Regions from separate parts of the Streptomyces sp. NPDC107559 genome, predicted to be linked through region 2. Evidence: riboswitches for the same ligand, from Rfam matches in the RefSeq annotation. Region 2 holds a riboswitch; each other region holds the start of a gene.
What was found. A riboswitch is a leader RNA that binds a small molecule or an ion and turns the genes downstream of it on or off. The one in region 2 is predicted to bind cyclic di-AMP.
Positions count from the first base shown of each region.

Region 1: it holds a riboswitch for cyclic di-AMP, as region 2 does, so the genes downstream of both, ACZ7OY_RS10970 (M23 family metallopeptidase) here and ACZ7OY_RS27020 (C40 family peptidase) in region 2, are expected to answer to the same signal.
Region 3: it holds a riboswitch for cyclic di-AMP, as region 2 does, so the genes downstream of both, ACZ7OY_RS16755 (transglycosylase family protein) here and ACZ7OY_RS27020 (C40 family peptidase) in region 2, are expected to answer to the same signal.
Region 4: it holds a riboswitch for cyclic di-AMP, as region 2 does, so the genes downstream of both, ACZ7OY_RS14430 (M23 family metallopeptidase) here and ACZ7OY_RS27020 (C40 family peptidase) in region 2, are expected to answer to the same signal.

Region 1 is NZ_JBVKBD010000002.1:1,032,106-1,034,298, forward strand. It holds gene ACZ7OY_RS10970 (M23 family metallopeptidase) at 92-844, opposite strand; cyclic di-AMP (ydaO/yuaA leader) riboswitch at 858-1,022, opposite strand; gene ACZ7OY_RS10975 (M16 family metallopeptidase) at 1,224-2,193, opposite strand, start outside.
Region 2 is NZ_JBVKBD010000010.1:1,992-4,184, forward strand. It holds gene ACZ7OY_RS27015 (transaminase) at 1-842, opposite strand, end outside; cyclic di-AMP (ydaO/yuaA leader) riboswitch at 1,172-1,346, shown strand; gene ACZ7OY_RS27020 (C40 family peptidase) at 1,355-2,193, shown strand, end outside.
Region 3 is NZ_JBVKBD010000004.1:482,880-485,072, reverse strand. It holds gene eno (phosphopyruvate hydratase) at 1-263, opposite strand, end outside; gene ACZ7OY_RS16755 (transglycosylase family protein) at 581-1,243, opposite strand; cyclic di-AMP (ydaO/yuaA leader) riboswitch at 1,247-1,415, opposite strand; gene ACZ7OY_RS16750 (transglycosylase family protein) at 1,761-2,193, opposite strand, start outside.
Region 4 is NZ_JBVKBD010000003.1:653,285-655,477, reverse strand. It holds gene ACZ7OY_RS14430 (M23 family metallopeptidase) at 1-890, opposite strand, end outside; cyclic di-AMP (ydaO/yuaA leader) riboswitch at 901-1,066, opposite strand; gene ACZ7OY_RS14425 (PP2C family protein-serine/threonine phosphatase) at 1,322-2,193, opposite strand, start outside.

The sequences.
Region 1 (2,193 bases), on a different contig from region 2:
GGGGCCGGAAACGCCGAAAGCCCCGGCTCGATGAGCCGGGGCTTCGGTAGGTCGCGCGGTCCGTCGCCGGACGGCCGCCCGCGGGCGGGTGTCAGACGTTCACCTCGTGGCTGCGGAGGTAGGCGACCGGGTCGATGTCCGAGCCGTACTCGGCGGTCGTACGGGCCTCGAAGTGCAGGTGCGGTCCGGTGACGTTGCCGGTCGCGCCGGAGAGGCCGATCTGCTGGCCGGTGACGACCCGCTGGCCCACCGAGACACCGATGGACGACAGGTGGCCGTACTGGGTGTACGTGCCGTCGTCCATCTTGATGACGATCTGGTTGCCGTAGGCCCCGCCCCAGCCGGCGTCCACCACGGTGCCGTAGCCGACCGCGTGGACCGTGGTGCCGGTGGAGGCATGGAAGTCGATGCCGGTGTGGCTGCCGGAGGACCACAGCGAGCTGCTGGCGAGGTAGCCGGTGGAGACGTAGGAGCCGGTGATCGGCGACACGAACGTGTTGAGACGCTTGCGCTCGGCCTCGCGGGCGGCGCGCTCCTCGGCCTTTCGGGCGGCCGCGGCCCGCGCTGCGGCCTTCGCGTGGGCGATCTCCTCGGCCAGCTGCTCGGCGGCTGCCTGCTGCTGGGCGGCAGCCTGTGCGTCGACCTGCTCGGCGGCCTGGTCGCCGAGGGTGACGACCGGGGTGAGGCCCGTCTGCTCGACGGAGTTCTCGGCGGCGAGCGCGGGGGCCGCGAGGCTGCCGACGACGCCGGTGGTGGCGAGAGCTGCGATACCGGCCGCGTGCGCACTGGTGCGCTTCATCCGGCTGGGACGACGGTGCTTGCCGGAAACGCCCGTGAACGCCATGTAAGGGGCTGGTCCTTTCCTTCCCTCTCGCCTACCGGGTTAGCTGACGGGTTCGGAGCAGGAAGGTCTCCTACGGACCCCCTCGCGATGCGCGCGGGCGTCCGATTCACCCCAGGGACTGCAATGGGTCCCCGGCTCCCCTGGCTCGCGCCGTACGGGGACTCGGCGATGACTGTCCGCTGCCGCGGTTGCGGCGCACTGCCCGACGAACAGTCCAAGTGACCGTACGGGCGCGGTCTTTGGATCATCAAACGGATCGCGGTATTTGTAGCGCACGCCACAGAGCAGACAGGGCGCCTCTCCCATAATTCGGACATCCTGGAACGGGCAGGGGCCCCGGCGACCGACATGTCACCGGGGCCCCTGCCGCGCGCGTGCCCTACTCGGCGGGCACGACGGTGACCTCACCGATGCCGAGCGCCTCGACGGGCTCCTTGATCTGTGCCGCGTCGCCCACGAGGATCGTCACCAGACGGTCCACCGGGAAGGCGCTCACGGCCGCGGCGGTGGCCTCCACCGTGCCGGTCGCGGCGAGCTGCTGGTAGAGCGTCGCCTGGTAGTCGTCGGGCAGGTACTGCTCGACCTGGTCGGCCAGCGTGGCCGCCACGGCCGCCGCGGTCTCGTACTTCAGCGGCGCCACCCCGACGAGGTTCTGCACGGCGACGTCGCGCTCCGCGTCGGTCAGCCCCTCCCCGGCGAGCGTGCGCAGCACGGTCCACAGGTCCGCCAGGGCGGGACCGGTGTTCGGGGTGTCCACGGAGCCGCTGATGGCGAGCATCGCGGCGCCCGTGCCGTCCGGCGCCGACCGGAGCACCTGGCCGAACGCGCGCACGCCGTAGGTGTAGCCCTTCTCCTCCCGCAGGACGCGGTCCAGCCGGGAGGTGAGGGTGCCGCCGAGGCAGTACGTGCCGAGCACCTGCGCGGGCCAGACACGGTCGTGCCGGTCGGCGCCGGTGCGGCCGATCAGCAGCTGCGTCTGGACCGCGCCGGGGCGGTCGACGATGACGACGCGGCCGGTGTCGTCGGCGCTCACCGGCGGCACCGGGCGGGGCTCGGCCGAGGAGCCCTTCCAGGCCCCCAGGGTGTCGCCGAGCAGCTCGTCCAGGTCGATGCCCGCGAGGTCGCCGACGATCACGGCGGTGGCGGTGGCGGGGCGGACATGCCGGTCGTAGAAGGCGCGCACACCGGCGGAGTCGATCTTCGTGACCGTCTCCTCGGTGCCCTGACGGGGGCGCGACATGCGCGAGGCCTCGGGGAACAGCTCCTTGGAGAGCTCCTTGGCCGCGCGGCGCGCGGGGTTGGCCAGCTCGTGCGGGATCTCGTCGAGCCGGTTGCGCACCAGCCGCTCG
Region 2 (2,193 bases):
TTGCCGATGGTCAGGACGTCCGGTTCCAGGTCCCAGGCCGCGGTGCAGCCGCCCGGACCGGCGGAGAAGGTGTGCGTCTCGTCGTTGATGAGGAGGGTGCCGTACTGCCGGGTCAGGGCGCGGACCCCGGCCAGGTAGCCGGGTTCGGGGAGCACGATGCCGATGTTGGTCAGCGCGGGCTCCATCAGGACGGCGGCGACGTCGCCGTGGGCGAGTTCGCGCTCCAGCCGCTCCAGATCGTTGAACTCGGCGACCCTGCTGGTCAGCGTGACGTCGCAGGGTGCACCGACGTTTCCGGGCCGAGCGGCGCCCAGGCCGTCGGGCCCGACGACGATGAGCGACTCGTCGACGCTGCCGTGGTAGCTGTAGCCGTTCACGAGGATCTTGGAGCGGCCGGTGACGGCGCGGGCGAGCCGGATGGCCCAGCGGTTGGCGTCCGTCGCCGTCAGCGAGAAGCTCCACCGGGTGAGCCCGAAGCGGCGGGTCAGCTCCGCGCCGACCCATTCGGCGTCCTCGGTGGGCAGCATCGCGGTCGCGCCGCCCAGCTCGGCGAAACGGTGCCGGACGGCTTCGGCCACCACCGCCGGCGAGTGGCCGGCCATCGCGCCGGTGTCGCCGAGGCAGAAGTCGATGTACTCGTGTCCGTCGATGTCGGTCACCCTGGCGCCGCGCGCGGTGTCCAGATAGCGCGGGAAGGCACCGGCGGTCTTGTTCATCCAGGTCATCGGCACCCGGCCGAAGAGATGCTCGGACCGCGCGTAGGCGGTCTTAGAGCGGGGGTTGCGACGGTCGGCCTCGGCGCTCTCGCGGGCCAGGAGGTGCTGAAGGCGGGTGCGGTCCATGACTACCTCGTAGAGCGACGGCGGATGAGCACACAGAGCGTACGACTGAATCGTATGCCGATTCAAGATTCGACGACGGAATCGATCGTCACGACAATCGATTCACGTGCACCGATCGAAGCGAGCGAAGCGATCGAGCCAACAGGGCGCGGAGCGCGACGGCCGCCGCCCCACCCCCACCCCTCTCGCCTCCGGCCCGGAGCGCGACGGAGGGAAATGAAGGTCACAATACGTATCGGACATACCGCACTTCAACCTTCACACGAGCCGCACAAATTAGCTAAGTTGGCGCCAGGCCGCTCGGTTCCTCCGGCGAATCCCGCCGGGCCGCGCTGCCTCCGCCGAGTCCGGTGAACCACTGCGGCCGCCGGAGCCGGGGACCCAACCGATCCTTTGGGGTGAATCGGCCCAACCGCCCTGCGGGGCAAGGGCCGTAGGGCACGCCTTCCGGAACCTCCGCCCGAACCCGACAGCTAACTCGGTAGGCGGAGCACGGAAGGAGTACGTCGCCGATGGCGCCAGGACGCGACAAGCGCCCCGAAGGTCTCGGCCTCCCCGGTATGTCGGACGCGGTCAGCGGCGAGGAGATCCGGCAGCGGATCAACACCCTCTACGACCGCGCGGAGACCGACTCGGGGACCTACAACGCCACCCGCGCGATGTCGGTCGGCGACCGCAGGACCGGCCGCCCGGCGCGTCCCGCCCAGCGCAAGCCGTCCGACCCCGCCCTCGACGCCGTCGCCCGGAAGTGGTTCGACGGAGCGCGCGCCAACGTGGGCCCGATCGTCGCGGCCGTGCTGCCCGCCGACCGGATGCCCGCCCCGTCGGCCCGTCCCGCACCGGCGCCCGCGCCGGAGCTCCCGGCCGCCATTCCGGCCCCTCGCCCCGAACTTGAGGCTCCCGCCCGGCGCGCCCCGGAGCTCACCGCCGGGCCCGTCGCGCCCATCGCCGCGCTCCCGGCCGCGCCGGAGCGCCCACGGGACGCCTTCCCGGCTCTGCCCGCCGCCCCTTCCGCGCTCCCGGCCGGACCGCCCGCGGCCGCACCCACGGTGACGCCTGCTCTCGCGGTCACGCCCGCACCCGTGCCTGCGGCCACGCCTGTGGCTGACACCGCGGCACGGCAGATCGCGCGGCGGTCGGCCAAGGGGCAGAACCAGGAGAAGCTCACCCAGGCCCGGAGGCTGCTGACCCGGCAGGTCGCCCTGCGTACCGCTCCACCGGCCCCGGAGAGCGCACCGGCCGCCGCACCGCGCTGGCCGGTCCCGGAGCAGGACCCGCTGTTCGGCGAGGGCACCGGGTGGCTGACCCAGCCGTCGCCCGCCCCCGGCCCGCTCGCCGGAGGCGGCGAGTA
Region 3 (2,193 bases), on a different contig from region 2:
TCGGTGGCGTCGTAGCCGACGAGCTCCGGACCGATCTGCTCGATGACGGCGAGGACGGCCTTCTCGACACCCTTGCCCTGGTAACGGTTGGGGTCACCGTCACGGAGCTCGATGGCCTCGAAGGCACCGGTGGAGGCGCCGGACGGGACGGCGGCACGACCCGTGCTGCCGTCGTCGAGGCCGACCTCGACCTCGACCGTGGGGTTGCCTCGGGAGTCCAGGATTTCCCGGGCTACGACGACGTCGATGGACGGCACGAGCATCTCCTTCTGGGATGTGACGCAAGCTACGCCGGGCCGGAGAGCCCGGTGGTGATGCGCAGGCCTGTGGTGGCCGCGCGGGACTGAGCCTAACCGTCCCGGGGCGATCAACCGGTCGTTGACCGCGTCATGGACGGAACCGAGAGTAAATTGTTTCCGAACGGAACAAAGCCGGTTCGACAAAAAACCCCGTCCCGGTGCGTACGGGGGAAGAACGCACCGGGACGGGGAGCCCGTGGGGACGGGGGGCGGCCCTCACGTGGCCTCCACAATGAAGGACACGGCTGGGAGGCCGCCGTGGTTCAGCTACGAGCGCGCTGTCACTTCAGGTGCAGCTGCTGGCCCGGGTAGATGACGTCGGCGTTGGCGACGACACCCTTGTTCAGCTTGAACAGCGCCTGCCAGCCACCCTTGACCTGGTGCTTCTGGGCGATGCTGCTGAGCGTGTCACCCTTGACGACCTTGTACTCGCCGTCACCCTTGGCGACCTTCTGGCCGGCCGGGGTGGTGACGGTCTGCGCGACGGCCGGGCGCTCGGCGGAGCGGGAGGCGGTCTGCGTCTCGGTCGAGCGGGTGGCGGTGCTCGGCGCGGGGGCGGCAGCGGCGTAGGGGGTGCGGGACAGACCCTTGCCGCAGACCGGCCAGGCACCCTTGCCCTGGGAGGCGAGGACCTTCTCGGCGATGGTGATCTGCTGGGCCTTGGTGGCCAGGTTGGCCTGCGAGGCGTACTGCTTGCCGCCGTACGCAGCCCAGGTGGAGGCGGAGAACTGGACACCGCCGTAGTAGCCGTTGCCGGTGTTGATGGCCCAGTTGCCGCCGGACTCGCACTGGGCGACGGTGTCCCACTCGGCGGCGGTGGCGGCGGAGGCGTTGCCGGCCGCGAACAGCGGGGCGGCGATGGCGACACCGGCGACACCGGCGAGCGCGGCGATGCGGGTGGCCTTGGACGGGCGGCGGTGCGTGCCCTTACCGGAAAACAGCATGGTGGATCCCCTCACCGACGCCTGCGAGGTGAGCTGTCGGGTTCGGGCCGGTTGAGTTGCCCGGCCACGCCCCTCACGGGACGCGGCTTCACCCCGAGCCGGCACCAGCTTCAACCGCTGGGCCCGGCGCTTACCTTGGGTCCCCCGCTCCTGCCGACGGCGCTTGACGCGACGAATGTTCCCGGGCAGCCGCTGGCAGGATTCGGCGTTGCGGCGGCCGGTGCCCGCTGTGGCGAGCGGTCTCGACCGTAGGCAGGCGATCCGGTTATTTCCAAAGACGATCAGGGCTTCTGAGACTCATCCCACAGTTTCACCAAAACGGACATTTAGCGGTGAAACGGGACGTCAACTCTCGCCGCTTTACGCCCGTTTAGACAGGTGCCTCCCCGGCCTGACCGGGGAAGACACGGTCCCGGCCGGCACCACTCGCCTCCTGCTCACCATGCGGAGCAGGCGCCGTCCGTCGCGGGAATGCGGAGGGCCGGTCCGGGGGTGGCGGACCACCCCGGCGAGCGGGTCAGGAACCGTAGGCGGTCGAGGCGTGCCGGCCGATGAAGGACAGGTCGGCGTCGACGGAGGACGTGTCCTCGTCGGCGCTGGCGCCACGGTGGCGGCCGGTGCCGGTCAGGTCACCCGTGTCGACCAGGCCCGAAGCGCCGATGGCCTGCCGGGAGTTGGCGGAATTGTCCACCTCTGCATCGCCTGCGGAGGAATCGTCGCCTTGAGCGCCACTCGTGGCGGTATCCGCACTATTGTCCGTCTTGTCCGTCGCGCTCGCGGAGGGCGCGGCGGTGGAGGCCGTGCCGGAAGGCAGGGCGGAGGGGTCGGCGGACGCGGTACCGGCGGCGGGCGTCGAGGACGGGTCGGTGGAGGCTCCGGCGGAGGAGTCGGGCAGACCGAGCACGTCCGACACCGAGGTCGAACCGCTCGCGTCGGACGCGTCGCTCGCC
Region 4 (2,193 bases), on a different contig from region 2:
GCGACCTTCTGCCCGACGCTGACGCTGATCGAGGACTGGTGGCAGAACCACAGCTCGGTGCCGTCGTCGAGGGTGAGGATCGTGCGGTAGCCGTAGGAGCCGGCCCAGCCCGCCTCGGTGATCGTGCCGCTGTGGATCGCCTTGATGAGCGTTCCGGTGGGCGCGGCGAAGTCGAGGCCCGTGTGGTACCCGGAGGACCACATGGAGCCGGCCTCGCCGAAGGTCGAGGTGATCGTGTACGAGGAGGTCGGCAGCGTGTACTGCTTGGCGAGCTCGGCCAGGCGCTCGGCCTCGGCCTTCTTCGCGGCCTCCTCCTCCGCCTTCTTCTTGGCGGCTTCGGCCTTGTCCTTGGCCTCCTGCTCCGCCTTGGCGGCCGCGTCGGCGGCGGCCTTCTCGGCAGCGGCGGCGGCCTTGGCCTCGACCTGGGTCTGCTGCTGCTCGGCCTGGGCCATGATCCGGCTGCGCAGCGCCTCACCGGCGTCGGTGGTGCCCTGGGCGGTTTCGGCGTTGGTCACGCCTATGCCGCTGAGCGGGGTCGCGACGTCCTGCGTGGTGTCGGCGGGCTTCTCGTCCGACAGCAGGGAGCCGACGGAGGGAAGGTCGGGCATGGAGATGGAGACCGGAGGCTTGCCGGTGTTGGCGCTGGCCATTCCGCCGCCGGCGACGGCGGCTATGACACCGACGCCCAGGACGGTGGAGCTGCGGGCGAGTCCCCCGCCACGCTGCTTGGCGACGCGATGCTTGCCACGCGGGGGGCGAACGGTCTCCGCGGTGGGATTCCACTCCTCCCACGGACCCTCGTCGGCGCGGTAGCTGTCGAAGCCGAAGGCTTCGGTGCTGGGCTGGCTCGGCACGAACGGGGCCTCTGGGGCAGGCGGGTTGGACGCCACGTGGGCGTGCTCCTTCCTTCCTTCTCGCCTACCGGGTTAGCTGACGGGTTCGGAGCAGGAAGGTCTCCTACGCGCGTATACCGCCTGTCACTGATGTCACTGACAGTGGTGGCCGTGCGATTCACCCCAGGGTGTTGGTTCCCCGGTTCCCTTGCGGGATTCGGCGCGTGCGCACGGAGCCGCCTTGTGACGGCTGGGACGACCGCGCTGCGTTATCGAACGTTAATGGGCGCGAGGGCCGGATTCCAAGCCGTTCCACTTGATCAATAACATTTTTGGCCAGGACTTAAGGCGATGACCGGCGGAAATCGGGCGAGTTGACCCTTGTGCGAGGCTCGGGGCGACGCCTCAGGAGTCACCGGGGTTTTGATGGTGACTCAGATGTTATGCGCAGGGGGGTCGCGCGATCACTCCATGTGACGAAAGCCCGGTCAGGGTCGTCGGACGGCGAGCAGGGCCATATCGTCCGTCAGACCTCCCCCGCAGTGCCGGTGCACATCCCGCGCGAGAGCGGCGAGCAACTCCTCGGGGTCGTGGAAGGAGCGGCCGGCGAGCCGCTCCTCCGGGTCGTAGAACCGGCCTTGGGTGTCGCGCGCCTCGGAGGCGCCGTCGGTGTACAGGAGCAGGGTGGCACCCCTGGGGAACCGGGTCTCCTCCGCGCGGTCGGGCCGGCTGCCCAACTCGCCCATGCCGAGCGGCAGAGCCGGCTCGGTGGCGGGCAGGGGGTGCACGGTGCCGTCCGGGTGCAGCAGCAGCGGCGGCGGGTGCCCGCGGTTGAGGATCCGTACCGTCTCGTCCCCGTGCGGAAGTTCGGCGAGTACGGCGGTGGTGAAGCCCTCGAAGGCGTCGGGCCCGTCGCGCCGGGTGCCCTCGCGCGCCAGCGCCCGCTCCAGCCGCTGCGCGACCGCCTCCAGGGTCGCCTCCTGCTCGGCGGCCTCCCGGAAGGCCCCGATGACCACGGCCACCGCCGACACCGCGCCCATGCCCTTGCCCCGTACGTCCCCGACGACCAGCCGTACGCCGCGCGGGGTGTCCTGCACGGCGTAGAGGTCGCCGCCGATGAAGGCGTCGGCCTGGGCGGCCTCGTAGCGGGCGGCGACGTCGTACCCGCCGATCCGGGCGGCGGGCTCGGGCAGCACCGCGCGCTGGGCGGCCTCGGCGATCCCGCGGGCGCTGGCGAGGCGCTGGTCGCCGCGGCGCACGACACGGTTGATGACCGCGGCCATCACGGCGACCGTGGCCACGGTGACGATCTCGGTGACCGCGTCGGCGTCCGGGACCCGGGCGGACCGGGCGTGCACGG